2 regions of the Devosia litorisediminis genome follow, and region 2 is predicted to be linked to the other one. Evidence: riboswitches for the same ligand, from Rfam matches in the RefSeq annotation. Region 2 holds a riboswitch; the other holds the start of a gene.
What was found. A riboswitch is a leader RNA that binds a small molecule or an ion and turns the genes downstream of it on or off. The one in region 2 is predicted to bind thiamine pyrophosphate.

Region 1 (5,331 bases), 1.4 Mb from region 2:
GATGCGGGCGGCAAAGGCGCCATCAAGGATAACGTGGGCCAACAATATGCCCGATAAGCCGAAGGCGGGATTGCCCAATGGAAATCCAAACAGGGCCAGACTGGTCTGATTGATCCAGCCATTGCGCCCCCAGACGGCCAGTAGGCCGAAGGCGACGACCATGCCGGGCGTTACGATGGCGGAGGCGAACAGGCCCACCACCAGATCGCGGCCGGGAAAGCGCAGGCGATTGAGGGCCCAGGCCAGTGCCATGCCCACGCTGATCGAGAGCAGCGTGGTCAGCCCGGCCTGAATGGAGGTCATGCGCAAAAGATGGGGAATGTCGATGCGCGATGCGGTGCCCTCGCTGCCGGTGGCGGCAGCGAGGATTGCCCATAGGACAAGGGCGATAAGGCTCACAATGGCCAATGCCAGGGCGATCGCCGTGGCGATGCGGGCGGGGCGATTGGGCAAGGTGAGCATGGTTCTGGCCTAACGCCTACTGCACAGCGCTGAGCATTTCGTCGATCCAGGCCTTGGAGTCGGCGGCAATCTCGGCGTCCGTCACCGTCAACGTCTTTTCGGGCTGGGGCAGGGTGGCGTAGGTGGGCTCAAGCTGATCGCCCAGATCGATGACGGGTAGCATCCAGTTGGTGGTTGGGATGATTTTCTGCGCATCGGGCGAAGTCAGGTAGTCGAGGAACTGGCGGGCCAGTTCCTGCTGCTCGGAGGATTTGAGAATGCCAGCCACTTCGGTCTGGGCCAGGTGGCCTTCGCTGAACAGAGCTGCATGCACCGTGTCGTCGCCCTCGGCGATGATGTGATAGGCGGGGGAGGTGGTGTAGCTGAGCGCCATGTCAGCTTCGCCCTGCAGGAACAGGTTGTAGCTCTCACTCCACTCGCGCGTGACGCTGAGAATGTGGGGCTTCAGGCCTGCCCAGATTTCGGGCGCGCGATCGCCATAAGCCGCGCGGATCCACATGACCAGACCCAGGCCTGGCGTGGCGGAGCGGGGGTCCTGCACGGCGATCTTGAAGTCGTCAGGCAGCGCAATCAGTTCTTCGAACGAGGTGGGCGGCGTGGCCACGGTGTCGGTGTCATAGACAAAGGCAAAGTGCGCATAATCGAAAGGCACGAACTGCGCGTCAGTCCAGGCCTGGGGCAGGTTCAGCCCGCTCATATCGAGCCCGTGATCGGCAAACAGGCCGGTGTCGCGCGCTTCCCCGGCGATGGCGGTATCGAGGCCCACGATGATATCGGCCTGGGTGGTGTCGCCTTCGAGCTGGACGCGGCGCAGCGTGCCGATCGAGCTGTCGGCGGCAATCCATTCAACGGTGCAGCCGCCGCAGATGGCTTCAAAGCCTTGCTTGAGCACAGGGCCCGGGCCCCAGTCGGCGGCGAAGCCGTCATAGGTATAGATATTGAGGGTCGGCGCGTCCTGGGCCGAAACGGGGGCTGCGAACAGTCCGAAAAGGACCGCAGCAACGATGCAGGTGGATTTGACCATGGGTCATCCCTTCGTCGATTGCGGTCATGAAAGAAGGGGATGTATGTCAATGGCGGGACGTCACGAGATGCCCTTGCCATCTCGAACTTCCTCCGCCAGCATGACCTGGTTCAGGTTCAATGGGTAACTCTCAGCTCCGGAAATTCCGGAACACCCCAGCGAGACGCCCCACACTTAATGAGAGCGTTGTGACAGTGCAAGAGACTTCCGTGCATCCCGCGGACGCCCAGATTGTTGGCTTTGATCGCCCGATGGCCATTGTTGGCGGCGGTGCCGTTGATCTGGTGCTGCTGCGCGAACTGGCGGGGCGAAATGTGGCTCTGGTCGGCGCTGATGGCGGCGGCGATGCCATTGATGCAGCCGGACTGGTGCCCGAACTGATCGTCGGTGATCTCGATTCCCTGCGTGATCGTGCGGGCTGGGAGCGCCGCACAAAGGTCATCTACATCCCTGAACAGATCACCACCGATTTTCAAAAGGCGCTCTATTCAACCCAGGCACCGGTGACGCTAGCCTTGGGCATGACCGGCAAACGGCTGGACCATACATTGGCGGCTCTGAGCGCTGTGCTCAAATATGCCCGGGCACGAAAGATCGTGGTGGTCGACGAGGTCGATGTGGCGCTGGCGGTGGTAGGGCCTGTCGCCTTTGAGGCCGGTGCCAAAGAACGCGTATCGATCCACCCCCTGGTTCCGGTCAGCTTCACGCGGTCAACCGGTTTGCTCTATCCGCTCGACGGACTACGTCTTGAACCGGGTGGACTTGGCGGCACGTCCAATGAAGGTCTGGGCGGGCGGGTCGAGATTGTGCCAGCCGACGATACGCCCTGGCTGCTGATCCTTGGCAAGGAGCGGCTGTGGGATCTGATCAGCGGCCTGCTGGCACAGTGAAGCACCGCGCATAGAAAAGGCCCGCGAGATGCGGGCCTTTTAAGTCGTTCTGGATACCGGGCCTACTGGCCGCGATAGCGCATACGGCCGATCTCGTCATATTCAGACTGTTCGACCTTGAGCTGTTCAGCGGCTTCGCGCTGATGCTCTCGCTGGTCGAGCAGTTCGACCTTTTTGAGGTCTTCGAGCGCTTCCGCCAAAGCGTCCTGCGCGGCCTCGAGTTTGCCCCGCATGTCATTGGCCGAGGCGAGCAGATTGTCCCGTCGGGTCAATGCCGCCTTGGCAAAGGTTGAATAGGCAAAATGGGCGATGTCCGAGATGCCGGTCTTGGTATGCTCGATCTCGATCTGCTGGTCGAGTTCGGACGCCATGCGTTCGAAATCGTTGACCATCATTTCGATCTGCGCAACCTGGCGGCGCTTCTCGTCAACTTGAAATTTTTTGAGCCGGATAAGGCTCTCGCTGCGCGATTTCAAGACTTGTACTCCTTACACACCAAGTCAGTTCCGAGGCCAATACACTGCCCCATCAGTCTGCCGCGCCCGCTTCGGCAATGATCGCTTCGAGCATTTGATAGCCCTGGGCAACCGTTGTCGTTTCTTCCCGGTCCTGGCTTAGAAAAGCCTCCAGAGCCGGATAGATGGCGATCGCGCGGTCCACTTTCGGATCTGACCCTTTCCGGTAAGCCCCCAGCCGGATCAGTTCCTCCATGTCGGAATAAATCGACATGAGCTCTCGCGCCTTGGCCAGAACCGGTCGAAAATCGACCGGCACACACCCTGGCATGGTGCGCGAGATGGACCGGAGCACGTTCACCGCCGGGTATCGTCCCCGTTCGGCAATACCGCGCTCCATCACTATGTGCCCATCGAGAATACCGCGAACGGCGTCGGCAATAGGCTCATTGTGATCATCACCTTCGACTAAAACGGTAAATAGTCCGGTAACAGAACCGGTTGTTGGTGTGCCAGGGCCGGCCCTTTCCAACAATCGCGGCAATTCTGTGAACACTGTGGGTGGATAACCCTTTGCCGTGGGTGGCTCGCCAATGGCCAGACCGATTTCGCGCTGGGCCATGGCAAAGCGGGTCAGGCTGTCCATCATACACAGCACGCGCTTGCCCTGATCGCGGAAATACTCCGAAAGGGTCAGGCTCATATAGGCGGCCTGACGGCGCATGAGTGCGGCCTCGTCAGAAGTGGCCACCACCACGACGGCGTTGGCCAGCCCCTCTTCACCCAAATATTCCTGAATGAACTCGTGTACCTCGCGGCCGCGTTCGCCAATCAGGCCGATAACGGCGACGTCGACATTGGTATTGCGCGCCAGCATGGACATCAGCACGGATTTGCCCACGCCAGAACCGGCGAAGATGCCCAGACGCTGCCCCTCACACACAGTAGTAAAGGTATTGAGACAGCGCACACCCAGATCAAGCGGGTCACCGACCCGAACACGGTCATGGGCGAGCAGCGGGTTTTGCCGCAATGGATAGGCGGTGGCACCTCGTGGCAGCGGGCCTTTGCCATCAATGGGTTCGCCATTGGCGTTGATCACCCGGCCCAGCCAGCCATGGGAGGGAAAGGCGGCGCCGTCATTACGCTGAAAAATTGCCTTGCAGCCAAGCCGTACGCCAGAGAGCTGGCCGAAGGGCAGGCAAAGGGCATGGCCATCCTTGAAGCCGATGATCTCGGCGGCCAGGTCATCGCCATCGGTGGTCTCGATCTGGACCCGACCGCCCACGCGCAATTCGCGGACGGGACCAACGATTTCAATGAGCAGGCCCTGCACGGATTTGACGCGGCCATACACCTCGATATCGTCAATCGCCTCGATGGCTGAGATCAAAGCTTTCATCGTTGGATCAATTTGTCCGGCGTGTTGAAGGCATTAAGGTTTCCAGCCGTCTCGAATCGACAGCATTTACGAATCACAGAGTAACCCATCGTTAAGCAAAAGGCGCTATCACAGGGGTTGGACCGGTCCGTCCGCTGCTTGACGTGTGACCCCGTCCAAACCCCCATACAGCCGCAATTGCGTGAGTCTAAAGAGTCGGTTGCGACGGCTACTTAAACCATTTTCTTAAGAAAAATTGATAAGATTAACCCTTAAATTTCAATAACTTAGACTTAATTGAGAGTAACGGCATTTGCGTATTGCGGAACCGAATTAAACTTTGTTAACTATTTGGACTTAGGGTTCAGTCATATCCAGTAGGGTTGGCGTGGGCAGGCCAGGTCCCACGGTTCCAGCAGGAACGAATGACAAGGGGAATATAATGCGGGTACTCCTCATAGAGGACGACAGCGCTACAGCGCAGAGCATCGAATTGATGCTCAAGTCGGAGAGCTTCAACGTCTACACCACCGACCTCGGTGAAGAAGGCGTCGATCTCGGCAAACTATATGATTATGACATCATCCTTCTCGATCTGAATCTGCCTGACATGAGCGGCTATGAGGTGCTTCGCACCCTGCGCGTCGCCAAGGTGCAGACGCCGATCCTCATCCTTTCCGGTCTTGCCGGTATTGAGGACAAGGTGCGTGGTCTCGGTTTCGGTGCCGATGACTACATGACCAAGCCCTTCCACAAGGACGAGCTCGTGGCCCGCATCCACGCCATCGTTCGGCGTTCCAAGGGTCATGCCCAGTCGGTCATCACGACCGGCGAACTCACGGTCAATCTTGATACCAAGACCGTTGAAGTCCAGACCCAGCGTGTTCACCTGACTGGCAAAGAATACCAGATGCTTGAGCTGCTTTCCCTCCGCAAGGGCACCACGCTCACCAAGGAAATGTTCCTCAACCACCTCTACGGTGGCATGGACGAACCCGAGCTCAAGATTATCGACGTGTTCATCTGCAAGCTGCGCAAGAAGCTCAGCGTGGCCACCGGTGGCAAAAATTACATCGAGACCGTCTGGGGTCGTGGCTATGTGCTGCGCGAGCCAGATGA
Region 2 (5,331 bases):
TTCGGCAGCACCGGCACCTGCGGCGGCGCCGTGTGCAGCAGCGGCGCCTTGCGCGGCGGCCGGGCAGTAGGCGGCGCGTATGGACGCGTTGCGCCGGGCAGCTCAGGAAGCGGTGTTCTGCGAAACCGTTCTCGCCAAGTCCGGCGACAATGTTCTGCTCGACACGCTGCGCGGCGCAGCGCCCGTGACCTGGACCCATTACCCTCCCGGTGACGTGTTTGATCGTGAGAGTGGTGCGCAGTGGTACTATCACTGCCACGACACGGCTTGGGACGCTGGCGAGCACGGGCATTTTCACTGCTTCATCCGCCCGGCGGGCAGTGAGGGGCCCATTCACCATCTGGTCGCTGTGGGGGTGGATGCCTATGGCACGGCGATCCGGCTGTTTACGGTCAATCAGTGGGTGGTCGATGATGTGTGGGCCGATGCGGACACTACCATTGCGCTGCTGGAGCGGTTCGACATGCAGATGGCGCGGCCGTCCTATCTGGCCAATCGCTGGCTGACGGCGATTGTGGGCTTGTACCACGACGAAATTGCGGCTCTGATCACCCAACGTGATGCCGTGCTTGGCGTACACACGCCGCCTGAAGGGACACAAACCCTGCAGGACCGGTCGCTTGAGGTGGTATCCGAATGCGCGATCGATCTGAAGGCGCGCGCCGCCGAGCTGGGTGTATAAGTCCGTTCTGACCCAAGCCGGGTCCGCCAGTGGAGATCTGCGTGACCCGTTCGCCGCCCAGCCACGCCACCCCTCTGCAACGCGCGCTGAGCCCGCAGGTGCTCCGAAAATCCCTGCTGGTTGCTTTTATCGTGGGCTCGGTGCTCAATTTGATCAATCAGGGCGATGCCATGATGAGCGGTCAGGGCGTCAGCGTCTTCAAGATCGTGCTGACCTATTGCGTGCCGTTTCTGGTGTCGACCTATGGCGCCTGGAGCATGGCCCGGCTGATCAAGCCGGACGCGAGCTGACCCAAGGAACGCTTGGGGCATCGGGGCGTTGGGTTAGCAGCGTCAACAAACAAGGATTTTCGAGCCATGGATCACTCCCAGCATACTCCCCTGAGCAGTCACGAACTGACTCCAGAGACACTGCAGGGCGCGACAATTTACGGCGCCGATGACGAATCTGTGGGCCATGTCTCGCATCTGCATGGCAGTGGCGCGGCCTGTCAGGTGATTGTGGATGTCGGTGGCTTTCTGGGACTGGGTGCCAAGCACGTTGTGGTTGGGCTGGGACAGCTGGAATTCATGCGCGACGAAAACGGCAAGGTGCATGCAGTAACCGGCTGGACCAAGGATCAGCTCAAATCCATGCCTGAGCACGAGGACTAAGCGTAGCCATCAGGTTACGCTTTACATTTATGACTGAAGCCGGGCATCGCGCCGGCATTTGATCCGGATCAAGGCAAGTGCCTGAGGCAAGGCTAAGATGCCCCCATTCGCCATGGGAGATCTGAGATGGAAATTCGCAATATCGTAGTCGGCCTGACCATCGATGCGGTCGATGCGGATCTGGTCGCACTCGCTGTTGATCTGGCGCGGCACCACAAGGCGAGCCTGACCGGCTTTGTCGCCGCCCAGCCGCCCGTTGTGGCCAGCATGGGCGCCGGCGACGTGGCAGGCGTGCTCTATACAGAGCAGCTCAACGAGATCGAGGCCTCGATCAAGGATGTGCGCGACAAATTCAAGGCGCTGGTGCCGGCCAGCATCAAGACCGACTTTGCCGGGCGCGTGCAACAACCCGCGATCGGGTTGATCGATGTGGCCCGCAAGGCGGATCTGATCATCATCGGCTCGGCTGGTGAGGCACGTGATGATGGCTTCCGCAGTATTGATATTGGCGAGGTACTGCTCGGTGCCGGACGCCCGGTTCTGCTGGTGGCGCAAGGCGCAAGCAAGCTCAAGGCCGACAAGATCGTTGTCGCCTGGAAGGATACCAAGGAAGCGCGTCGGGCTATCGTGGATGCTCTGCCGCTGCTCAAGGCCGCCAGCGACGTGCAGGTCGTGGTGATCGACGAAGGCAATCTGGGGCCGGAGCGCGAAAGCATGCTGGATGCCGTTGCCTGGCTGGAGAGCCATGAGGTCAAGGTACGCGGCGACGTGCTGCCTGATGAGGACGGGGCGGCGAACGCGATCACCAAGGCAGCGAAAACAGCTGGCGCGGACCTGATCGTCAGTGGCGCCTACGGCCATAGCCGGCTGCGGGAATGGCTCGTTGGCGGGGTGACGCGGGACCTTCTGGCCACACCCGGGATCCATCGCTTCCTGTCCAACTAGACTCTGCCGATTCTGACTGCTGTGGCTTTTTCCACAGCAGCACCAGCGATTTAGAAACCCTCTTGCGTTTGCCATCGAAATCGGATTGTCTGCTCGCCATCCACAGGGGTGCTCCGTATAGCCGGGGCTGAGACGCGGGCGACATGCCTGTAAACCCTTCAAGCTGATCTGGGTAATACCAGCGGAGCGAGGCGGGCTATGTATTTCGGCGCACAAATTTCCCTATACCCCATGACCGACAATTTCGTCGGCGTGATCATGAGCGCATTGGGTGCGCTCGATCCCTATCGTGAGCAGTTGCGCATCGAGACCGACGATCTCTCGACGCTATTGGTGGGCCCGCCCGAGGCGGTGATCCCGGCGATGCGCGACATGTTCGTGGCAGCGGCCAAGACCGGTGTGCATTGCACGCTGTCCGCCACTATTTCGCGCGGTTGTCCGGGCGAGCCCCATGACAGCCGTTGCGATTCACCGCAGCTTGATGGGCCGCTTGCACCGCTTGCGGAACGGCAGGCCCATGCGCTGCAGGCGGTGCTGCAGGCACCCGATCTGGCCTGTGAGATCGCCGCGCAGTTCTCGCTCTATGTGATGGGCACTGACGATCACATGGATGAAATCTATGGCTGCATCGACTTCCTCAAGCAGTCCGGCGTGCTGGATCGGCCCAAGAATTTCTGCACCCGACTAGGGGGCGATGCCGGGGCAGTGTTAGCCGCGCTGGAGGCCGCGATCTGCAGCTTCGGGCCGCCGCAGGGTCACGTGACGATTGACCTGACAGCCTCGGCCAACAGTCCGACGCCGCGCTAAGCCGGTTCCGTTCTGTCTGCGCCATAGCGCGCCTCCATCAGGATCAGTTATGTCCAAAAACGCAGAATATGCGCGCGCCCTGGGCCGCGTTGCCCCAGCCGTTATCTCGGTGGGCGCCATCATCGTGGCCTGGGAGCTTTACGCCCAGTTTGCCGATATCGCGCCGACGACGCTGCCGCCGCCTTCGCGTGTGGTGACCCAGGCAGTGCAGCATCGTCAGGCGCTGTGGGACAATACAGTGCCCACACTGACTGCAACGCTGGCGGGGTTCGCCTGCTCACTGCTGGCCGCCTTTGTGTTTTCGGTGCTGATCGACTTCTTCGAGCCGCTGCGCCGGGCGCTGTTTCCGGTGTTCATCATCAGCCAGACCCTGCCGCTGGTGGCGATCGCCCCGCTGATCGTGCTGTGGTTCGGCTTCGGTCTGGCGCCCAAGATCATGCTGGTGGCGCTGGTCACCTTCTTTCCGATGCTGGTAGCGCTGGTTCAGGGCTATGCTGCCACTGACCGAGACATCACCGCGCTGCTGGCCTCGATGGGTGCGGGGCGGGGCCGCATCTTCGTGCTGGCGCGGCTGCCGACGGCCCTGCCCTATTTCTTCGCCGGGCTGCGCATCTCGATCACCTATGCGGTGGTGGGCGCCATCTTTGCCGAATATGCCGGGGCCGCCAGAGGGCTGGGCATCTACATCCTGAATTCCAAGAACAATTTCCGTCCCGATCTGGTGCTGGCTGCGGTGCTGGTCAGCGCCAGCCTGACGCTGATGCTGTTCGGGGTGACGGTGCTGATCCAGCGCCTCGCCATGCCCTGGGCGCGGTTGAGCCAAGGGGCAAAACCATGAGCGCGCCACGCCTGGAACTGCGCGGTATCGCCAAGCGCTTTGATGGGCTGGCAGTACTGGACGAGATCTCACTGCATGTCCGCAAGGGTGAGTTCGTCTCCATTCTGGGGCCGTCAGGGGCCGGCAAGTCGACCATTTTCAAGCTGCTGACCGGGGGGCTGGCACCCGATGCCGGCAGCGTCGCCTTTGACGGCGCGCCGCTATTGGCAGAACGGCGCCCCTTCGCCTTCATGCCCCAGCATGACGCGCTGATGCCGTGGCGGCGGATCATCGACAACACCACGCTGGGCCTGGAAGTTCAGGGCATGTCGCGCAGCGCAGCGCGTGAGCGGGTGATGACGCTGTTTCCCGAATTTGGCCTGGCCGGGTTCGAGCAGCATTGGCCCGCCCAGCTTTCGGGCGGCATGCGGCAACGCGCGGCGCTACTGCGCACAGTAGTGCAAGAGCGCGACATGCTGCTGCTCGATGAACCCTTTGGCGCGCTGGACGCGCTGACCCGTGCGGGTATGCAGCGTTGGCTGCAGACCATGTGGGAGCGCCACAGCTGGACCACGTTGCTGATTACCCATGATGTGCGCGAGGCGGTTTTCCTGTCGGACCGTATCTACGTGCTGACCGATCGCCCCGCCCGGGTGCTCACCGAAATTTCCGTATCCCTCCCCCGCCCGCGACTGGATCTGGCCTCTGCTCAGGCCAGTGCCATCGAGGCGGACCTGCTGCACACCCTGCTCAACTCGACTTCCGAACAAAGGAACCGACCATGTTTGACTGCCGTCATCTGATCATCGCCACCCTGGCGCTGGGTCTCGTTACACCGGCGCTGGCGCAGGCCACCCCCGTCAAGGTAGCGCTGGACTGGACGCCCAACACCAATCACATCGGGCTCTATGTTGCCCAGGCCAAGGGCTTTTACGAAGAGGCCGGGCTGGCGGTGGACATCCTGCCCTATACCGACACCTCGGCTGGCACGCTGGTGGCCAACCAGATTGCCGATTTCGGCATTATCGGCCCGCTGAGCCTGTTTACCCAGCACACCGCCGGCGCTGACCTGATCGGGGTTTATGCAGTGGTGCAGCACGAAACCGGGCGGCTGGTGTTCAATGACGAGCGCAGCGACATTCAGAGCCCGCGCGATCTGGACGGGCTGACCTATGGCGGGTTTGGCACCAATTGGGAGAATGCCCTGATCGGTTCGATGATCCGCGCCGATGGCGGCACGGGCGACTTCGAGAACGTGACACTGGGCACCTCGGCCTATGAGGCGCTGGCCAATGGCGCCGTGGACTTCACGCTGGAGGTCTATACCTGGGAAGGCATCAAGGCCGAACTGGATGGCGATGCGCAGCGGGCATTTGTCTATGCCGATTACGGCGTGCCGGATCAGCACACGACCATGCTGGGCTCCA

Region 1: another riboswitch for thiamine pyrophosphate. It lies ahead of thiB (thiamine ABC transporter substrate binding subunit); the one in region 2 lies ahead of KD146_RS07730 (YkoF family thiamine/hydroxymethylpyrimidine-binding protein).

The regions. Positions count from the first base shown of each region.
Region 1 covers NZ_JAGXTP010000001.1:217,932-223,262, forward strand. Annotated here, with positions in the region: gene KD146_RS01045 (ABC transporter permease family protein) at 1-462, opposite strand, end outside; gene thiB (thiamine ABC transporter substrate binding subunit) at 479-1,486, opposite strand; TPP riboswitch at 1,555-1,654, opposite strand; gene KD146_RS01055 (thiamine diphosphokinase) at 1,675-2,376, shown strand; gene fliJ (flagellar export protein FliJ) at 2,439-2,852, opposite strand; gene fliI (flagellar protein export ATPase FliI) at 2,905-4,233, opposite strand; gene ctrA (response regulator transcription factor CtrA) at 4,655-5,331, shown strand, end outside.
Region 2 covers NZ_JAGXTP010000001.1:1,620,985-1,626,315, forward strand. Annotated here, with positions in the region: gene KD146_RS07710 (DUF6969 family protein) at 80-682, shown strand; gene nrtS (nitrate/nitrite transporter NrtS) at 724-972, shown strand; gene KD146_RS07720 (PRC-barrel domain-containing protein) at 1,039-1,335, shown strand; gene KD146_RS07725 (universal stress protein) at 1,462-2,280, shown strand; TPP riboswitch at 2,375-2,488, shown strand; gene KD146_RS07730 (YkoF family thiamine/hydroxymethylpyrimidine-binding protein) at 2,479-3,087, shown strand; gene KD146_RS07735 (ABC transporter permease) at 3,137-3,925, shown strand; gene KD146_RS07740 (ABC transporter ATP-binding protein) at 3,922-4,707, shown strand; gene KD146_RS07745 (ABC transporter substrate-binding protein) at 4,686-5,331, shown strand, end outside.